Regions from separate parts of the Streptomyces sp. NPDC051738 genome, predicted to be linked through region 1. Evidence: riboswitches for the same ligand, from Rfam matches in the RefSeq annotation. Region 1 holds a riboswitch; each other region holds the start of a gene.

Region 1 (4,203 bases):
TGCCCGGCCGCTGGGTCGGCGAGCCGGCCTGGCCCTCTCCTCACGTGAGCGGGCTGACGTACGCCTTCCAGGGCGCCCCCGTCCTGGTCCGCTCCCCCATGCATACGGGCCTCGACGCCGGCCGTTTCTTTCCCTTCGGCAACGATGCCGACCTGCCGCCCGACCAGCGGGAGGAGGACGGGCGATCGGCGTGCTTCGAGTTCGAAGTGGGCGAGGAGACCTGGGTGTTGGGGCGGCCGAAGGTGCGGCTGCGGCTGACGTCGGAGGTGCCGCGCGGGCAGGTCGTGGCCCGGCTGTGCGACGTGGCGCCCGACGGCTCCTCGACCCTGGTCACGCGGGGCGTGCTGAACCTGTCGGCCCGCCATGGCCGGGATCGTGCGGTGCCGTGGGAGCCGGGGGCCACCGAGGACGTGACCTTCGAGCTGAACGGCATCGGCCACGTCTTCCCGCCCGGTCACCGCATCCGTCTCGCGGTCTCCTCCGCGTACTGGCCGTGGATCTGGCCCCAGCCCGACTCGTCGGCGGGCTTCACCCTCGAACCGGCGGGGAGCTCCCTGGAACTTCCGGTACGCGCACGTGCGTTGGACGGGACAGCGATCGGCTGCGAGGAAACGGAGATCACCTTCGAGGAACCGGAGCAGGCGGAGCCGCTCGGCGTGAACACCCCCATCACGCTGGACGAACCGCGCCCCGAGCGACTCGTCGTACGGGACGTGGCCAAGGGCGAGTGGCGCCTGGAGGTCGACCCTCGCTACGGCGGCACGCGCGTGTACCCCGACGGTCTGGAGTTCACCGAGGACGCCCTGGAGACGTACACGATCAACGAGGCGGACCCCCTGTCGGCCCGCACCCGCTCGGAGTGGTCAATCCGCCTGCACCGCCCGGAGCTGGCGTGGGACGCCACGGTGCACACGCGCTCGGAGATCAGCTGCGGCAAGGAGCACTTCGTCACCTCCAACGAGGTGATCTGCCTGGAGGGCCAAGAGGTACTTTTCCACCGGACATGGGAGAAACGGACTCCACGGACAGCCGGTTAAAGGCGAGTTGGATTCATTGCCCGATTTGCCGCTCTTGTGGATGCCAGTGAGTTGGGTCACGCACGGGTAGTCGCCCACCCTGCCCGGCAGACCGCGTCCCTCCTTGCGCCAAGCGCAAGTTGAGGCTTGGCAACCGCAAAGGATCAAGTGCCCCATACGCACCAGACCATGGTCAACCGGCACGACAGGGGCCACGGCACTTGTTCCGGGCATGTGCTCTCGCATACGTTCCCGCTCGTCGGGCGGACGCCGAATCCTGCCGCCGCCCGATTCACCCACCGACTCACTCACTCACGCACGGCAGGAGCGGGGGACCCAGGTAAGTCGCCGAACCGGCCGCCTTGATGGCGCACCGGCGCGGCTCGGGGTTAAGTCACGCTGCCACCCGGCGGTGCGACCGGGCACCTCCCCGCCCGAACCCGACAGCTCACCTCGCAGGCGCCGGAGAGGAACAGCGCCATGCCCCGAGGCAAGCACCGCCGCCCCCGTACCAGCCCGCTCACCCGCCACGTCATCGCCGCCGGCACCGGCACCGCCGCCCTCGCCCTCCCGCTCCTGAGCGCGACCACCGCGAGCGCCGCAGAGCCGGCCCAGGCCACCGCCCAGGCCACCGCCCCGGCCAAGGTCGGATCCGTCACGTACACCACGAAAAAGGGCGATTCGCTCTACGGAATCGCGGACCGGTACGACGCCCAGGGCGGCTGGAAGCAGCTCTACAAGGACAACCGCAAGGCCATCGGCGACAACCCCCGGCTGATCCACCCGGGCCTCGACCTGAAGGTCCGCGCGACGAAGAAGGCGAGCACGGCGAGCAACACGGCCGACAAGGCGTCCGCCCCCGCCAAGAAGTCCTCCGTCGCCCAGGCGACCCAGGCCTCCGTGAAGACCTTCCCGAACAACCTCGACGGCTGGATCCGCAACGCGCTGGACATCATGGCGCAAAACGGAATTCCGGGATCGTACGAGGGCATTCACCGCAACATCATGCGTGAGTCCTCCGGCAACCCGTCCGCCATCAACAACTGGGACTCCAACGCCGCCAAGGGCACCCCGTCCAAGGGCCTCCTGCAGGTCATCGACCCGACCTTCGCCTCGTATCACGTGCCGGGGACGGTGTACGACCCCTTCGACCCGGTCGCGAACATCGTGGCCGCGTGCAACTACGCGGCCGCGCGATACGGCTCGATCGACAACGTGAACGGGCCCTACTAGGCAAAGACCTGGGCTTACTGGGCGAAATCGGCCAGGCTGCCCACGAACAGTCGCTCGAGGACGACGGCGATGCCGTCGTCCTCGTTCGACAGGGTGATCTCGTCGGCGACCGCCTTGAGTTCGGGGTGCGCGTTGGCCATGGCGACCCCGCGCGCGGCCCAGTCGAACATGGGGATGTCGTTGGGCATGTCCCCGAAGGCGATGGTCTCGTGCGCGCCGAGGCCGAGATGCTCGGCCGCGAGCGCGAGACCGGTCGCCTTGGTGATGCCGCATGGCTGGAGTTCGACGGTCCCGGGCCCCGACATGGTGACCGTAGCGAGGGAGCCGACCACCGAGCGCGCCGTCGCCGCCAACTCGTCGTCCGAGAGGCTGGGATGGCGCAGCAGCACCTTGCTGATCGGCTCGCACCACAGGTCGTCGCGATGCTGGACGCGTACGGCGGGCAGGGTGGGGTGGGGCATCAGATACCCGGGCTCGATGAGCGTGAGGCCGTCGACGCCGTCCTGGTCGACGGCGGCGTACACCTGCCCCACCTCGGCCTCGATCTTGCCGAGCGCGGTCTCCGCCAACTCCCGGTCCAGGGTGACGGACCACAGCAGACGGTCCGCGCCGGCGTCGTACAACTGCGCGCCCTGTCCGCACACCGCGAGCCCCGTGCTGCCCAGGGCGTCGAGGAGCGGCCGCACTCTGGGCGCCGGCCGCCCTGTCACGACGAGGTGCTGTGCACCGGCCGCCGCCACCAGCGCGAGCGCGTCGATGGACCGGTCCGAGAGCGTGTCGTCGCCTCGGAGCAGCGTCCCGTCCAGGTCAGTGGCGATGAGTGAATATGCGATAGGTGCGGCCATGATCAGAGAATACGGACAGGAGGCCCCGTCGACTCGACGCGAACCGGACGGCTGCTGTGTTCACATGTGTTGACACCTGTTCCGGTTGCGGCTCTGGTTCCGCTTCTGTCTCCGGTCCTTTCCCCCGTTCCGCTTCCGGGTGGCAACTTCCCTCCGCTTGTGGCGATTTCACCCCCACGTGGTGCCTGCGGGCTCCTTGATGGTGGTGTTGATTCGGTTGAACATGTTGGTGACGGCGACGGTGAGGATCAGCGCCGACAGTTCCTTCTCGTCGAAGTGGTCGGCCACTTCGTCCCACAACGCGTCCGGCACCGACTCGTGCGAACGGTCCGCGAGCCTCGTCATCGCCTCGGTCAGCTGCAGCGCGGCCCGCTCGGCGTCGGTGAACCAGGGCGCCTCGCGCCAGGCGGAGACCGAGTCGATCCGATCGTCGCTCACCCCCGCCTTGCGCAGATTGGTCGTGTGACCGTGCACACAGGCGCCGCACCCGTTGATCTGGCTGGCGCGCAGCCCGACGATCTCGGCCAGCTCCTGCGACAGGCCACCCTCCCCGATCGCCTGGAAGAGAGTACCGATCCCCTTCATCCCGCCGGACAGGACGTACGCGGGGTTGGTCATCCGTGCCTGCATGGTTCTCGCCTCCTGGGTGAGTGATTCCGTCCTCACTGCACTGACGAAGCGGAGAAGCCAGGTGTGACCGCACTGCGGCGACCTGGTGATTCGCCGGCTCGGCGACGCGATCTCCGCACTGCCCAAGACACGCGACTCACACGTAACGTGTGGCCCGAACACATGGCAATGGCATACGGAGCGGATGAGAGTGAGGCAGCACCCCATGCCCCCCTTCGATCTCCCCGAGGGCGACCCCTTCGGCACGCACAACCTTCCGTACGGCGTCTTCTCCCTCCCCGGCTCGGACTCCGCGCGCAGGATCGGCGTCCGGCTCGGCGACCACGTCCTCGACGCGGGCAAGGCGGCCTACACGCTCGGCTCGCCGTACGCCCCGCTGCTCGCGCAGGACACCCTGAACCCGCTGCTCGCCGCCGGCCGCACCACCTGGTCGGACGTGCGGCGCGCCCTGACGGCGTGGGTGACGGTGCCGGCGCACC
Region 2 (4,203 bases), on a different contig from region 1:
GTCGCGCGCTCGGTGTGCAGCGCCGTGATCGCGCGGGCGCGTTCACTGTCGCCGCGCGCCACCGCGTCCACGATCGCGCCGTGCTCGGTCCAGGACTCCGCGGGGTTGGCCGACGACTCCACGGCGTACATCCAGGCGATCTTGTGGCGCAGCTGGGTCAGCGTCGAGGTCAGCGCGGGGCTGCCGGAGGCCTGGGCCAGCGTCTCGTGGAACCAGCCGCCCAGGGAGCGCAGATCCTCGCTGTTTCCCCGCCTGGCCCGCTCCTGGCCCAGCCTGACCAGGCCGCGCAGCACCTTCAGATGGGCCTCGGTGCGCCGCTGGGCGGCCCGGGCGGCGCCGAGCGGCTCCAGGAGGGTGCGCATCTCCAGCAGGTCGGCGGCCTCCCGCTCGGTCGGTTCGGCGACGCACGCGCCCGCGTGCCTCCGGGTCACCACGAAGCCCTCCGCCTCCAGGGTGCGCAGGGCCTCCCGCACGGGGACGCGGGAGACGCCGTAGCGGCGCGCGAGGAGTTCCTCGGTGAGCCGGCCGCCACGCTCGTAGACACCGGCGACGATGTCGTCCCGGATCGCCGTGCACACCGAATGCGCCGGAATACGCATGACCGACCTCCGCCTTAATCCCCGTGAAACGTCGACGAATGACGTGTGTTCAGTGACTCTATTGCAACCGGCCGGAATTTCCGACGGCGGGCCGGAATCCATGGATATTTTTTGGACAGCAGGGGTTGCGAAACGCCGAAAGCCCCGGCTCGGGGAGCCGGGGCTTCGGGGAACGGAGTGCGCGTCGGGGAGGCGTCAGAGGTTCACGCCGTGCGAGCGGAGGTAGGAGACGGGGTCGATGTCGGAGCCGTACTCCGCCGTCGTGCGGGCCTCGAAGTGCAGATGAGGTCCGGTGACGTTGCCGGTGGCGCCGGACAGGCCGATCTGCTGGCCCGGGGTGACGGTCTGGCCCACCGAGACGCCGAGGGACGACATGTGGCCGTACTGGGTGTACGTGCCGTCGTTCATCTTGATCACGACCTGGTTGCCGTACGACCCTCCCCAGCCGGCCTCCACGACGGTGCCGGAGCCGACCGCGTGGACGGACGTGCCGCTGGCGGCGTGGAAGTCGACGCCCGTGTGGCTGCCGGAGGACCAGACGGCACCGCCGGCCTTGTAGCCGGTGGAGACGTACGAGCCCGAGATCGGGGCGACGTAGGACAGCAGGCGCTTGCGCTCGGCCTCGCGGGCGGCGCGCTCCTTGGCCTCGCGCTCCTTCTCGGCCTTCTCGGCCGCCTTCTTGCGCGCGGCCTCCTGGGCGGCCTTCTTCAGGGCCGCGGCCTCCTGGGCGGCCTGCTCCTGCGCGGCGGCCTGGGCGTCGATCTGGTCGGCGATCGAGTTGTCGACGCTGATGACGGGGATGAGGCCGGTCTGCTCGGCGGCGGGCTCCGCGGCGAGCGCGGGGGCGGCCAGGGTGCCTATGACGCCGGTGGCGGTGAGAGCGGCGACTCCCGCCGCACGGGCGGTGGAGCGCTCGATCCGGCTGGGACGACGGTGCTTCCCGGTGGGACGGCTCGTCCCGGTGGCGCAGCTGAACGCCATGAAGTGGCTGGTCCTTTCCTTCCTTCTCGCCTACCGGGTTAGCTGACGGGTTCGGAGCAGGAAGGTCTCCTACGGGCCCCCTCGCTCACGCGCGGGCGTCCGATTCACCCCAGGGACTACGGGTGGGTCCCCGGCTCCCCTGGCTCGCGCCGTAGGGGGACTCGGCGATGACTGTCCGGTGCCGCGGGCGCGGCGCACTGCCTGACGGACAGCCCGGAAGACGCTAAGCGGGACGTCTTTCAATCCCCAAACGGATCGCGGCTTTTGTAGCGCATCCCACAGGCCAGACAGGCAACCTCTCCCTCAATTCGGGCATAAGGGAGCCCTGGTGACTCTCCGGTCACCAGGGCCCCTACGCGCGCGCCGTCGGCCGGCGCTGTGTCGGTCCTCTACTCGGCCGACACGACGGTGACTTCACCGATGCCGAGGGCCTCGACGGGCTCCCGGATCTCGGCCGCGTCGCCGACGAGGATCGTCACCAGACGGTCCGCCGGGAAGGCGCTCACCGCCGCGGCGGTGGCCTCGACGGTGCCGGTCGCGGCGAGCTGCTGGTACAGCGTCGCCTGGTAGTCGTCGGGCAGGTGCTGCTCGACCTGGTCGGCCAGCGTGTTCGCCACGGAGGCGGCGGTCTCGTACTTCAGCGGCGCCACCCCGACGAGGTTCTGCACGGCGAAGTCCCGCTCGGCGTCGGTGAGGCCACCGTCTGCGACGCCCCGCAGCACCGTCCAGAGGTCCTGCAGCGCGGGACCGGTGTTCGGGGTGTCGACGGAGCCGCTGATGGCCAGCATCGCCGCGCCCGTGCCGTCCGGGGCCGAGCGCATGACCTGCCCGAACGCGCGCACACCGTAGGTGTAGCCCTTCTCCTCGCGCAGGACCTTGTCCAGGCGTGAGGTGAGGGTGCCGCCGAGGCAGTACGTGCCGAGCACCTGCGCGGGCCACACGCGGTCGTGCCGGTCGGGGCCGATCCGGCCGATCAGCAGCTGCGTCTGGACGGAACCGGGGCGGTCCACGATGACGACGCGGCCGGTGTCGTCCGCCGTCACCGGCGGGACGGGCCGCGGCTCGGCCGGGGAGCCGGTCCAGGCGCCGAGGGTGTCGCCGAGCAGGGCGTCGAGGTCGACTCCGGTGAGGTCGCCGACGACCACCACGGTGGAGGTGGCGGGGCGGACGTGCCGCTCGTAGAAGGCGCGTACGCCCGCGGAGTCGATGCCCGCGACCGTGTCCTCGGTGCCCTGGCGCGGGCGGGACATGCGCGAGGTCGCCGGGAACAGCTCCTTGGAGAGCTCCTTGGCGGCGCGGCGCGAGGGGTTGGCCATCTCGTGCGGGATCTCGTCGAGCCGGTTGCGCACCAGGCGCTCGACCTCGGCATCGTCGAACGCGGGTGCCCTGAGGGCATCGGCGAGCAGGCCGAGCGCCTTGGGCAGGCGGGAGACGGGCACTTCGAGGCTGACCCGGACACCGGGGTGGTCGGCGAACGCGTCGAGGGTGGCGCCGCAGCGCTCCAGCTCGGCGGCGAACTCCTCCGCCGTGTGCTTGTCGGTGCCCTCGGAGAGGGCACGCGCCATGATCGTGGCGATGCCGTCGAGGCCCTTCGGCTCGGCGTCCAGGGGCGTGTCCAGGAGCACCTCGACGGCTACGACCTGCTGGCCGGGGCGGTGGCAGCGCAGGACCGTCAGGCCGTTGTCCAGCTTGCCGCGCTCGGGTGCCGGGAACGCCCAGGGCCGGGCCTCGCCGGCCTGGGGCTGCGGGTGGAACTCCATGCTGGCGAGCTCGGTCACTGCGCCGACTCCTCGTTCTCGTCGGTGGTCTCGGCGTCCTCGGCCTGGGTCGGCTCGTACACGAGCACCGCGCGGTTGTCGGGGCGCAGACGGGCCTTGGCGACCGCCTTGACCTCCTCGGCGGTGACGTCGAGGACACGCTGTACGGCGGTGAACGCAAGCTGCGGGTCGCCGAACAGGACGGCGTACCGGCACAGTTCGTCGGCGCGGCCCGCGACGGTGCCGAGCCGGTCCAGCCACTCGCGCTCCAGCTGGGCCTGCGCGCGCTCCATCTCCTCGGCGGTGGGGCCCTCCGCCGCGAAGCGGGCGAGCTCCTCGTCGACGGCCGCCTCGATCACGGGGACCTCGACGTCGCCGGAGGTCTTCACGTCCAGCCAGCCCAGGGAGGGCGCACCGGCCAGGCGCAGCAGACCGAACCCGGCCGCCACGGCCGTACGGTCGCGGCGTACGAGCCGGTTGTAGAGGCGCGAGGACTCGCCGCCGCCGAGGACCGTCAGCGCGAGGTCGGCCGCGTCGGCGTCGCGCGTGCCGTCCTCCGGGAGCCGGTAGGCGGCCATCATCGCGCGCGCGGGGACGTTCTCCTCGACGACCTCGCGCAGCTGCTCGCCGATGGTCTCGGGCAGCGAGCCGTCGCGCGGCTCGGGCTTGCCGTCGTGGGCCGGGATGGTGCCGAAGTACTTCTCGACCCAGGCGAGCGTCTGCTCCGGGTCGATGTCGCCGACGATCGACAGGACGGCGTTGTTGGGCGCGTAGTAGGTGCGGAAGAACGCGCGGGCGTCCTCCAGGCTGGCCGCGTCCAGGTCAGCCATCGAGCCGATCGGCGTGTGGTGGTACGGGTGTCCGTC
Region 3 (4,203 bases), on a different contig from region 1:
AACTGGTGGCGCCGCTGTCGGACGGGACGACGTACTTCCAACGGCGGGTCAGGTCCGTGCCGTTGAAGTCCCAGGTCTGGAAGAGGATCCGGAAGACACCGCGCTTGGCACCGACCCGCGTGACCAACTTGGTGACCAGGCTCGGGTGTTGGCCGTCGAGGTAGGCGATGCCGAAGTGGCCGCCGGAGGGGCCGTCCGAGACTAAGTCGTCGGGGACGGGCTGCCGGGTGCGCTCGGTGCCGGTCGTGCCGTCGATCACCGAGACGAACTGGTTCGCGGGTGAGGAGGCGGTGACCCTGGCCCCGTCCGCGAAGGTCGTCCCGTCGGCCGTGTGCACCAGCACCTCGGCCTTCCCGTCGCTGTCGAGGTCGTACACGGTGACGTTGTCGTCGTTGCGGTATCCGCCGATCGCCGTCGAACCGCTGATCGCGGCGGGCGCGGGGTCGTTGGCGCCGTTCCCGCCCACCTGTGTGTACGAGCCGGGACCGAGGTCCACGCGCCACAGCCGCTCACCGGTGAGGGTGTACGCCTCCAGCAGGTCGGGCTTGTCGCGGGTCTGGGAGAGGCGGCTCACGACGAGTTCGTAGCGTCCGTCGCCGTCGAGGTCGCCGGGCCAGGCGTGCTGCACTACGTAGCCGTCGGCGGTGGCGAGCGGGATCTCGGCGTAGCCCCGCGAGAAGTCGAGGGCGGCCGAACTGACCTTCCTCTCGTGCCCGTTGATCACGGCTCGCACGGTGTACGTGCCCACGCCGCGGGTGTTGTCCTTGTACGTCGTGGAGTTGATGACCGGCGCTCGGTTCAGTCGGCGCCCGTTCTTGTACACGTGGAAGGCGACGGCGTTGCCGTACCGCGCGTACTCGGTGCCGAGCAGGCGCCAGCTGAGGAAGGTGCCCTCACCGGAAGGTACGGCGACCAGCCCCCGGTCGAGGTTCTCCACGGTCCGGAGCGGCTCGGCGGCGTGACCGGCGGGCGCGGAGAACAGCCCGGCGAGCAGGGCCGCCGCGGCGACGGCGCCGATTCTTCGGCGTCGATTGGCGTGCACTGGAGCTCCTTTGCGAGAGGGGCGATCAGCCTGTCGGCGAGTTCCTCGACCACGGCGGCGGTGTCGTCGGCGTGCGCGCCGTTGCGGCAGAAAGCGCTTGCAGCACTACGGACACCACTCTGTCCTCGCTCTCCCCTCACTGTCGACGCCCTGGACGCGCCTGCCACAAGATCGCAATGCCGCGATCATGAACAGGCGCACCCGGACGCCGCGCCCATCGCCGACACCGCGCGCCAACACCGAAGGCCGGACCCGGGGATCGGGGTCCGGCCTTCGGTTGCGTGTCAGGCGAGGCAGTCGGCGGCGGGGTCAGCCGATGGCGACGCCCTTGGAGCGGAGGTAGGCGACCGGGTCCACGTCCGAGCCGTAGTCCGGCGTGGTGCGGATCTCGAAGTGCAGGTGCGGGCCGGTCACATTGCCGGTCGCACCGGAGAGGCCGACCTGCTGCCCCGCGGTCACGGTCTGACCGGCCGAGACGGAGAGCGAGGAAAGGTGGGCGTACTGGGCGTAGTAGCCGTCGGCGAGCTGGATGACGACCTGGTTGCCGTACGCGCCGCCCCAACCGGCGGAGACGACGGTGCCCGCGCCGACCGCCTTCAGCGGGGTGCCGGTCACCGCGGAGAAGTCGACGCCGGTGTGGTAGCCGCTGGACCACATGCTGCCCGCCACCTTGTACGCGGTGCCGACGGCGGCCGTGGAGAGGGGGGCGCTGAAGCCGCTGGCGGTGCCGACGGTGTCGGCGCTCTGGTCGGCCTTGGTCGTCGTCGAGGCGGAGGACTTCGAGGCGGACGCATCCGTGGACGACTTCGAGGGCGAAGACGAGGAGGACGAAGGCGAGGAAGCGGACGGCGACTTGGGGGCGCTCGTCGCGGCCTTCTTGCCGCCGATGCTGAGCTTCAGACCGGGGTGGATCAGCGACGGGTCCTCGCCGACGGCCTCACGGTTGTCGGCGTAGAGCTTCTTCCAGCCACCGCTGACGTTCTGCTCGTTCGCGATCTTCGAAAGGTAGTCGCCGACCTTCACGGAATACGTCCGCGTACCCGTCTTCCGGTCCGCGCCCTTCTTCTCGGCGGCCTTCTTCTCGGCCACCTCCTTGCCGGTGGTCGGCAGAGTCTGAACGGCCTTTTCCGAAACGGACTGCAAAGGAGCGGCGTGGGCACCGGTGGCCCCGATGAGCGGGAGAGCGAGAGCGGCTCCGCCGGTTCCGGCGACGGCGATGGAGCGGGTGAAGCGCAGGGACTTCGGGCGGCGGTGCTTACCCTTCGCGGGCATGGCGAATTCCTCTCCGGCGCCTGCGAGGTGAGCTGTCGGGTGCGGGCTGGAGATGCCCGGTCGCGTGGGGACGCGACTTGACCCCAAGCCGTTCCGGAGACCGGAACAGGCGGTTGTACCTGTGGGTCCCCCGCTCCTGCCGTACACGGGTGAGTTTTCGCGGGATCCGGTCGGCGGCAGGATTAGGCGTCCGTCCGGATTGGTGGCGAACGTAAGCGAGGAAGACGCATGGGAACAAGTGAGAGGTTCCGCCCGAATGCGTTCCTGTTGATCCCTTGTGGGAATTACCGGTGACCCTGCGTGAATTATGGGTACGTCGCCCGACTCAAAACCCCTTGAAAAGCATGTGGATTACGTGAACATGACGGGCGACGCACGGTCACGAATATGACGCTCCTCACGTGACTCCGCTCCAGCTTCCTTTACTCCAGAGCGAGTTGGAATGAATGTGCCAATTCGGACAGAAACCCTAGATGCGACGCAGGCGGATAACCGTCGCATCGAGGTCGCCGCGCACATCGGCGTGAAGCCCGTGATGCAGCAATACGGCACCTCGGTGAACTTTGCCCGTTTCACGGCATTCGTACGATGCCGTCGGGTCGAGCCCACGCAGCCGCAGCGCCGGCACGGCCTCGCCGTAGCTCTGCGCCTGGAGCCAGGCGAGCACGACCGTCTCGTCGCCGAGCACGTACTGCACCGCGCTCAGCCCGCCCCGCGGGGGCCTCAGCCGATAGAGGTCCCCACGCTGCACCAGATGCCGGATCTCCTTGTAGAGCTCCACCCATTCCCGCGCCTCGGCGAGCTCGTCCTCGGTCCACTGTGTGAGGTCACCGCCGACGCCGAGCACCCCGGCCATGGCGCTCACGAACCGGAACCGGAGGGAGCTGACCCGGCCGTTGAGCTGGTTGTTCGGGCTGTCGGTGACCCACGCCGCCATGACCCTCGCCGGATGGATCTGGCTGAAGCCGTGCTGGATGGCGAGCCGGTCGAGCGGGTCGGTGTTGTCGGAAGTCCACACCTGGTCCGTGCGGCTCAGCACGCCCAGGTCGATCCGGCCGCCACCACCCGAGCAGGACTCGAAGGCCACGCCCGGGTGGGCGGCCCGCAGCCGGTCCAACAGGGCGTAGAAGGCGCGCACATGGTCGACCCAGAGCCGCTGCGGATACGGCTCACCGGGCCAGCCCGCGTCGCTGAAACAACGGTTGAAATCCCACTTCACGTAGTCGATCGGGGCGCTGGACAGGAGCCCGTCCAGCCGCTGCCAGAGATAGTCCTGGACGTCGTCGCGGGCGAGGTTCAGTACGAGTTGATTGCGGAATTCCGTACGCCTTCGTCCCGCTTGGTACTGCACCCAGTCCGGGTGGGCCCGGTACAGCTCGCTGTCCGGATTGACCATTTCCGGCTCGACCCAGATACCGAACTGCATGCCGAGAGCGTGCACGTAGTCGGCGAGGGGCTTGAGGCCGGACGGGAAGCGGTCCGGGTTGGGCGTCCAGTCGCCGAGCCCGGCGCGGTCACTGGTGCGCGCTCCGAACCAGCCGTCGTCGACGACGAACAGCTCGACGCCGATCGCCGCGGCCCGCCGGGCGAGGGTGCCCTGCTGCTCCTCGGAGATGTCGAACTCCGTCGCCTCCCAGGAGTTGAAGAGCACGGGCCGGTCCTGATCGGCGTCCGGGATCACATAGGCGCGCTGGTAGGCGTGCCAGGCTCGGCTCGCGCCCCCGAAACCGCCGTCGCTCCACAGCCCGGCGAAGACCGGCGTCACGAACGACTCCCCCGCCGCAAGCCGCAACAGCCCCGAGTCGTCGTACCCGACCCCGCCGGTGATCTGCACGCGCGCGTCCGGCAGCTGGGCCACCGCGATCCGCCACGACCCCGACCAGGCGAGG
Region 4 (4,203 bases), on a different contig from region 1:
CTCCCGGCCCGCGCCGTGTGCGCGGCTGATCCTGGAGGCCGGGGTGCGCCGGGTGGTGACGGCCTGGCGGGAGCCGGACACGTTCGTGACGGGGGCCGACGGGAGCGGCGTACTGGCGGGGGAGGGCGTGGATGTCGTGGTCCTGCCGGAGTACGAGGACCGGGCGAAGGCACCGAACGACCACCTGCCGGACTGAGTGATCCGGCTCTCATCAGCGGCGTCGGGGGAAACCCGTGTGCTTTCGGTCCTGCGGATGGGGTACTGTTAGGTCATCGCCGCGGGGTGGAGCAGCTCGGTAGCTCGCTGGGCTCATAACCCAGAGGTCGCAGGTTCAAATCCTGTCCCCGCTACTGAAGACTCAGGGCCGGAACTGATCAGTCAGTTCCGGCCCTGAGTGTTTCTCTCGTGACTGGTGTCCGTCCGCTCGTCCGGTCGGACCTCCCCGCTCGCTCCCCACCCCCACCTCGGCAACCCTGGTCACGTGGAGGAACGGCGGATCTCGTACGCACGCCGGTTCGTCCGGCTGCTCCCGGCCCTGTTGATCGGCGCCGGGAGCGTGTACGACTACGTCACGCCCACCGGCCTCACCGGCGCGCCCTTCTTCACCGCCGCGCCCCTGGTCGCCGCCCCGCTCTACTCGCAGCGCGGCACGATCCTCACGGGCATCACCGCCGTCCTCGTCCTGCTCGCGCTCCGTGTCGTGCACGGCGCCCTCCCCCGGGCGGAGCTGATCACCGAGCTGGTCACCGTGGTGGTCGTCTCCGTGCTCGCCGTTCTCATCAACCTCCTGGTCCGCCGCAGCGACGAGCGCCTCGCCTCCGCTCGCGAGATCGCCGAGGCGGCCCAGCGCGCCGTACTGCCCGAACCCGCCCAGCGGATCGGCGGCTTCCAGATCGCGGCGCGGTACGAGGCGGCGCAGGAGGGCGCCTCCATCGGCGGCGACCTGTACGCCGTGCAGGACAGCCCGCACGGCGTTCGGGTCATCGTGGGGGACGTGCGCGGCAAGGGCATGGGGGCGGTGGGCGCCGTCGCCGTCGTCATCGGGGCCTTTCGTGAGGCCGCCGAGCAGGAGGCCACGCTGGAGGCGGTCGCCCAGCGACTGGAGCGGGCGCTGGCCGCCCGCGAGCGCGCCCGGGGCGAGGGGATCGAGGCCGACGAGGGGTTCACCACCGTCGTGCTCGCCGAACTGCCGCACGGCGACAGCGCCGTCCGCCTCGTCAACCGCGGGCATCCGCCGCCCCTGCTGCTGTACGCCGACGGCGCGGTGCGCGCGCTGCATGCCGTCGAGCCCGCGCTGCCCCTCGGCATGGGCGAGCTCGGCGCGTGGCCCGACCGGGCCCAGGACGCCGGCTTCCCGAGCGAGGCCACGCTGCTGCTGTACACCGACGGGATGAGCGAGGCACGGGACGAGGGCGGACGGTACTACGACCCCGAGGTGGGGCTCGCGGGGCGGGCCAACGCGTGCCGCGAGCCGGCCGAGAGGATCGGCGTGCTCGCGGCGGACGTGCGCCGGCACTCCGGGGGAGGGATGGCGGACGACATGGCGCTCATCGCCGTACGGCGACGACCGTGACCCACTCCCCTTGATCCTTCTCACCAAGGGTGATCGGGCGACCGCCCTCCGCATAACAACTGACATACCGTCAATACCTGTGTGACTCCTGAGTCCTGGCCAACTCGCCCGATTTGGCCCGCTCGTGACCTGTAAGTCCGGGCGAAAATCGTTAATGATCAAGCGGAACAGCTTGGAATCCACACCCCGGGTCTATTAACGTTCGATAACGCAGCGCGGTTGTCCCAGCCGTCACAAGAGACGGCTCCGTGCGCACGCGCCGAGTCCCGCAAGGGAGCCGGGGAACCACCACCCTGGGGTGAATCGCACGGATTCCGCCGTGGAAGCACGGTTGGTATACGCGCGTAGGAGACCTTCCTGCTCCGAACCCGTCAGCTAACCCGGTAGGCGAGAAGGAAGGAAAGGAGCACGCCCACGTGGCGTCCAACAGGCCTGCTACGCAAGCCCCGTTCGTGCCGAGTCAGCGCAGTGACAACACCTTCGGCTACGACAGCTACCGCACCGACGAGGGCCCCTTCGAGGAGTGGAACCCCACCGCGGAGTCCATTCGTCCGATACGTGGCAGGCATCGCGTCGCCAAGCAGCGCGGCGGGGGACTCGCGCGCAGCTCCACGGTTCTCGGCGTCGGCGTCATAGCCGCGGTCGGCGCGGGCGGCATGGCCACCGCGCAGAGCGGCAAGCCGCCGGTCGCGATCACCATGCCCGACCTGCCCCTGATATCCGACGACTCCACCGCGGCCGCCGAGGACACCGGGACGGCCCTGAGCACCATGGGCACCGCGACCGAGCAGACCACGCAGGACACCGGCGACGCCGGTGAGGCGCTGCGGGCCCGGATCATCGCCCAGGTCGAGCAGCAGCAGGACCAGGTCGAGAGCAAGGCCGCCGCCGCAGCGGTCGCCGCCGCCGAGAAGGAGGCCGCCGCAGCGGCCGCCAAGGCGGAGCAGGAGGCCAAGGCCAAGGCCGCCGCCGCGAAGGCCGAGGCCGAGGAGGAGGCCCGCCAGAAGGCCGAGGCCGCGCGCCTCGCCGAGCTGGCCAAGCAGTTCACGCTGCCGACCTCCTCGTACACCATCACCTCGACCTTCGGTCAGGCCGGCGCCTACTGGTCCTCCGGCTACCACACGGGCCTCGACTTCGCCGCTCCGTCCGGCACGCTGATCAAGGCGGTGCACTCCGGCACCGTCACGTTCGCCGGCTGGGACGGGTCGTACGGCTACAAGACCGTGCTCACCCTCGACGACGGCACCGAGCTGTGGTTCGCCCACCAGTCCTCGATCAGCGTGAGCGTCGGCCAGAAGGTCAACACCGGCGACGTCATCGGCCGCGTGGGCGCCACCGGCAACGTCACCGGCGCCCACCTCCACCTTGAGGTGCACCCCGACGGCAGCACCAGCGGCATCGACCCGCTGGCGTGGCTGCGCGGCAAGGGGCTCACGCCCTGAGGGCAATCTCCTGATCGCACAAGGACGTTGACGGCCCGGCCTTCCTCACAGGAGGCCGGGTCGCACAGGTTTTCAGGGTTCGCAGGTGCCGGACCGGCTCGCGCACTGCCAGCCCGAGAAACCGCCCTTGGGGTTGTCGAGGTCGTCGTCGAGCCGGATGAAGCCCCAGACGACAGTGAGGGCGAACGCGACGGCGGCCAGGGCCAGCAGCCACAGGACGACTGTCCTCGCGGTCCGCCTCACGTGCGATACGGGTTGTACGCGGGATACGGCGCCGCCGGACCGTACGGGGCACCCTGCGCAGGTCCGTATGGGGCGCCCTGCGCCGGTCCGTACGGGGCGGCGTGCCCCTGCCCGTACACCTGCCACTGACCCGGCGCCCCGTACCCGTACCCGTACCCATGCCCGTATCGGTGCGCAGACCGAGGCTGCGCGGCGGCCGCGTGTTCCAGCGCCGGTCGCGCGAACCCCCGGCGTCCCCACAGCTCGTGCAACAGCTCCTGTTCCCGTACGACGAAGTCGGCGCCGGCCCGCCCGCGCCGCCCCCGGTGCCGCAGGAAGGCCAGCGACGTGGCGTACGCCTCGTACTGCGCCACCGCCCGGGCCGCCGTACGCCCGCCACGCTGCCGCGCGTACTGCCGGGCCACCCGCCGTGCCCGCATCGACCCGAGCGCGAACGGCTCGACCGGCGTGAGCCACCCGGCGACGACATACGCGGGCAGCTCCTCGCGCACGGTCCTCAGCTCGCGCTGCCGGGTCCAGATCACCAGCCAGGTCAGCAGTCCGAACGCGGGCACCATGAAGGCGGCGTACACGGCGAAGAACCCGAACTCGCCGAAGGCCGACGAGCCGTTCCACAGGGCGTGCATGCCCATGGCGAGCAGGAGACCGAGGAGCGGGAGGAGAACGCGGCGCACCGGCTGTCGCGGGCCCGACAGGGCGGCGATGCCGAAACCGATGCCGGTGAGGACGGTGAAGAGCGGGTGCGCGAAGGGCGACATGATGACGCGGACGAAGAAGGTCGCCGCGGTGACCGAGGCGATGCCGCTGTCGCCGGCGAGCTGGTCGGTGCCGAAGGCGGTGCCGAGGTAGAGGATGTTCTCGGTGAAGGCGAAACCGGTGGCGGTGACGCCGGCTATGACTACGCCGTCGACTATCCCGGTGAAGTCACGGCGGCGGAAGAGAAAG

What was found. A riboswitch is a leader RNA that binds a small molecule or an ion and turns the genes downstream of it on or off. The one in region 1 is predicted to bind cyclic di-AMP.
Region 2: another riboswitch for cyclic di-AMP. It lies ahead of ACIA8X_RS33995 (M23 family metallopeptidase); the one in region 1 lies ahead of ACIA8X_RS35930 (transglycosylase SLT domain-containing protein).
Region 3: another riboswitch for cyclic di-AMP. It lies ahead of ACIA8X_RS37705 (LysM peptidoglycan-binding domain-containing M23 family metallopeptidase); the one in region 1 lies ahead of ACIA8X_RS35930 (transglycosylase SLT domain-containing protein).
Region 4: another riboswitch for cyclic di-AMP. It lies ahead of ACIA8X_RS41045 (M23 family metallopeptidase); the one in region 1 lies ahead of ACIA8X_RS35930 (transglycosylase SLT domain-containing protein).

Annotation. Positions count from the first base shown of each region.
Region 1 is NZ_JBITCM010000020.1:42,857-47,059, forward strand. Features, by position in the region: gene ACIA8X_RS35925 (CocE/NonD family hydrolase) at 1-1,037, shown strand, start outside; cyclic di-AMP (ydaO/yuaA leader) riboswitch at 1,304-1,491, shown strand; gene ACIA8X_RS35930 (transglycosylase SLT domain-containing protein) at 1,497-2,249, shown strand; gene ACIA8X_RS35935 (HAD family hydrolase) at 2,264-3,094, opposite strand; gene ACIA8X_RS35940 (carboxymuconolactone decarboxylase family protein) at 3,263-3,724, opposite strand; gene fahA (fumarylacetoacetase) at 3,930-4,203, shown strand, end outside.
Region 2 is NZ_JBITCM010000017.1:161,391-165,593, forward strand. Features, by position in the region: gene ACIA8X_RS33990 (GntR family transcriptional regulator) at 1-599, opposite strand, end outside; gene ACIA8X_RS33995 (M23 family metallopeptidase) at 795-1,580, opposite strand; cyclic di-AMP (ydaO/yuaA leader) riboswitch at 1,594-1,757, opposite strand; gene ACIA8X_RS34000 (M16 family metallopeptidase) at 1,970-3,358, opposite strand; gene ACIA8X_RS34005 (M16 family metallopeptidase) at 3,355-4,203, opposite strand, start outside.
Region 3 is NZ_JBITCM010000022.1:31,557-35,759, reverse strand. Features, by position in the region: gene ACIA8X_RS37710 (hypothetical protein) at 1-1,042, opposite strand, end outside; gene ACIA8X_RS37705 (LysM peptidoglycan-binding domain-containing M23 family metallopeptidase) at 1,352-2,314, opposite strand; cyclic di-AMP (ydaO/yuaA leader) riboswitch at 2,319-2,476, opposite strand; gene ACIA8X_RS37700 (alpha-galactosidase) at 2,784-4,203, opposite strand, start outside.
Region 4 is NZ_JBITCM010000026.1:109,601-113,803, forward strand. Features, by position in the region: gene ACIA8X_RS41030 (dihydrofolate reductase family protein) at 1-196, shown strand, start outside; tRNA gene ACIA8X_RS41035 (tRNA-Met) at 277-350, shown strand; gene ACIA8X_RS41040 (PP2C family protein-serine/threonine phosphatase) at 482-1,573, shown strand; cyclic di-AMP (ydaO/yuaA leader) riboswitch at 1,821-1,978, shown strand; gene ACIA8X_RS41045 (M23 family metallopeptidase) at 1,990-3,015, shown strand; gene ACIA8X_RS41050 (hypothetical protein) at 3,088-3,258, opposite strand; gene ACIA8X_RS41055 (PrsW family intramembrane metalloprotease) at 3,255-4,203, opposite strand, start outside.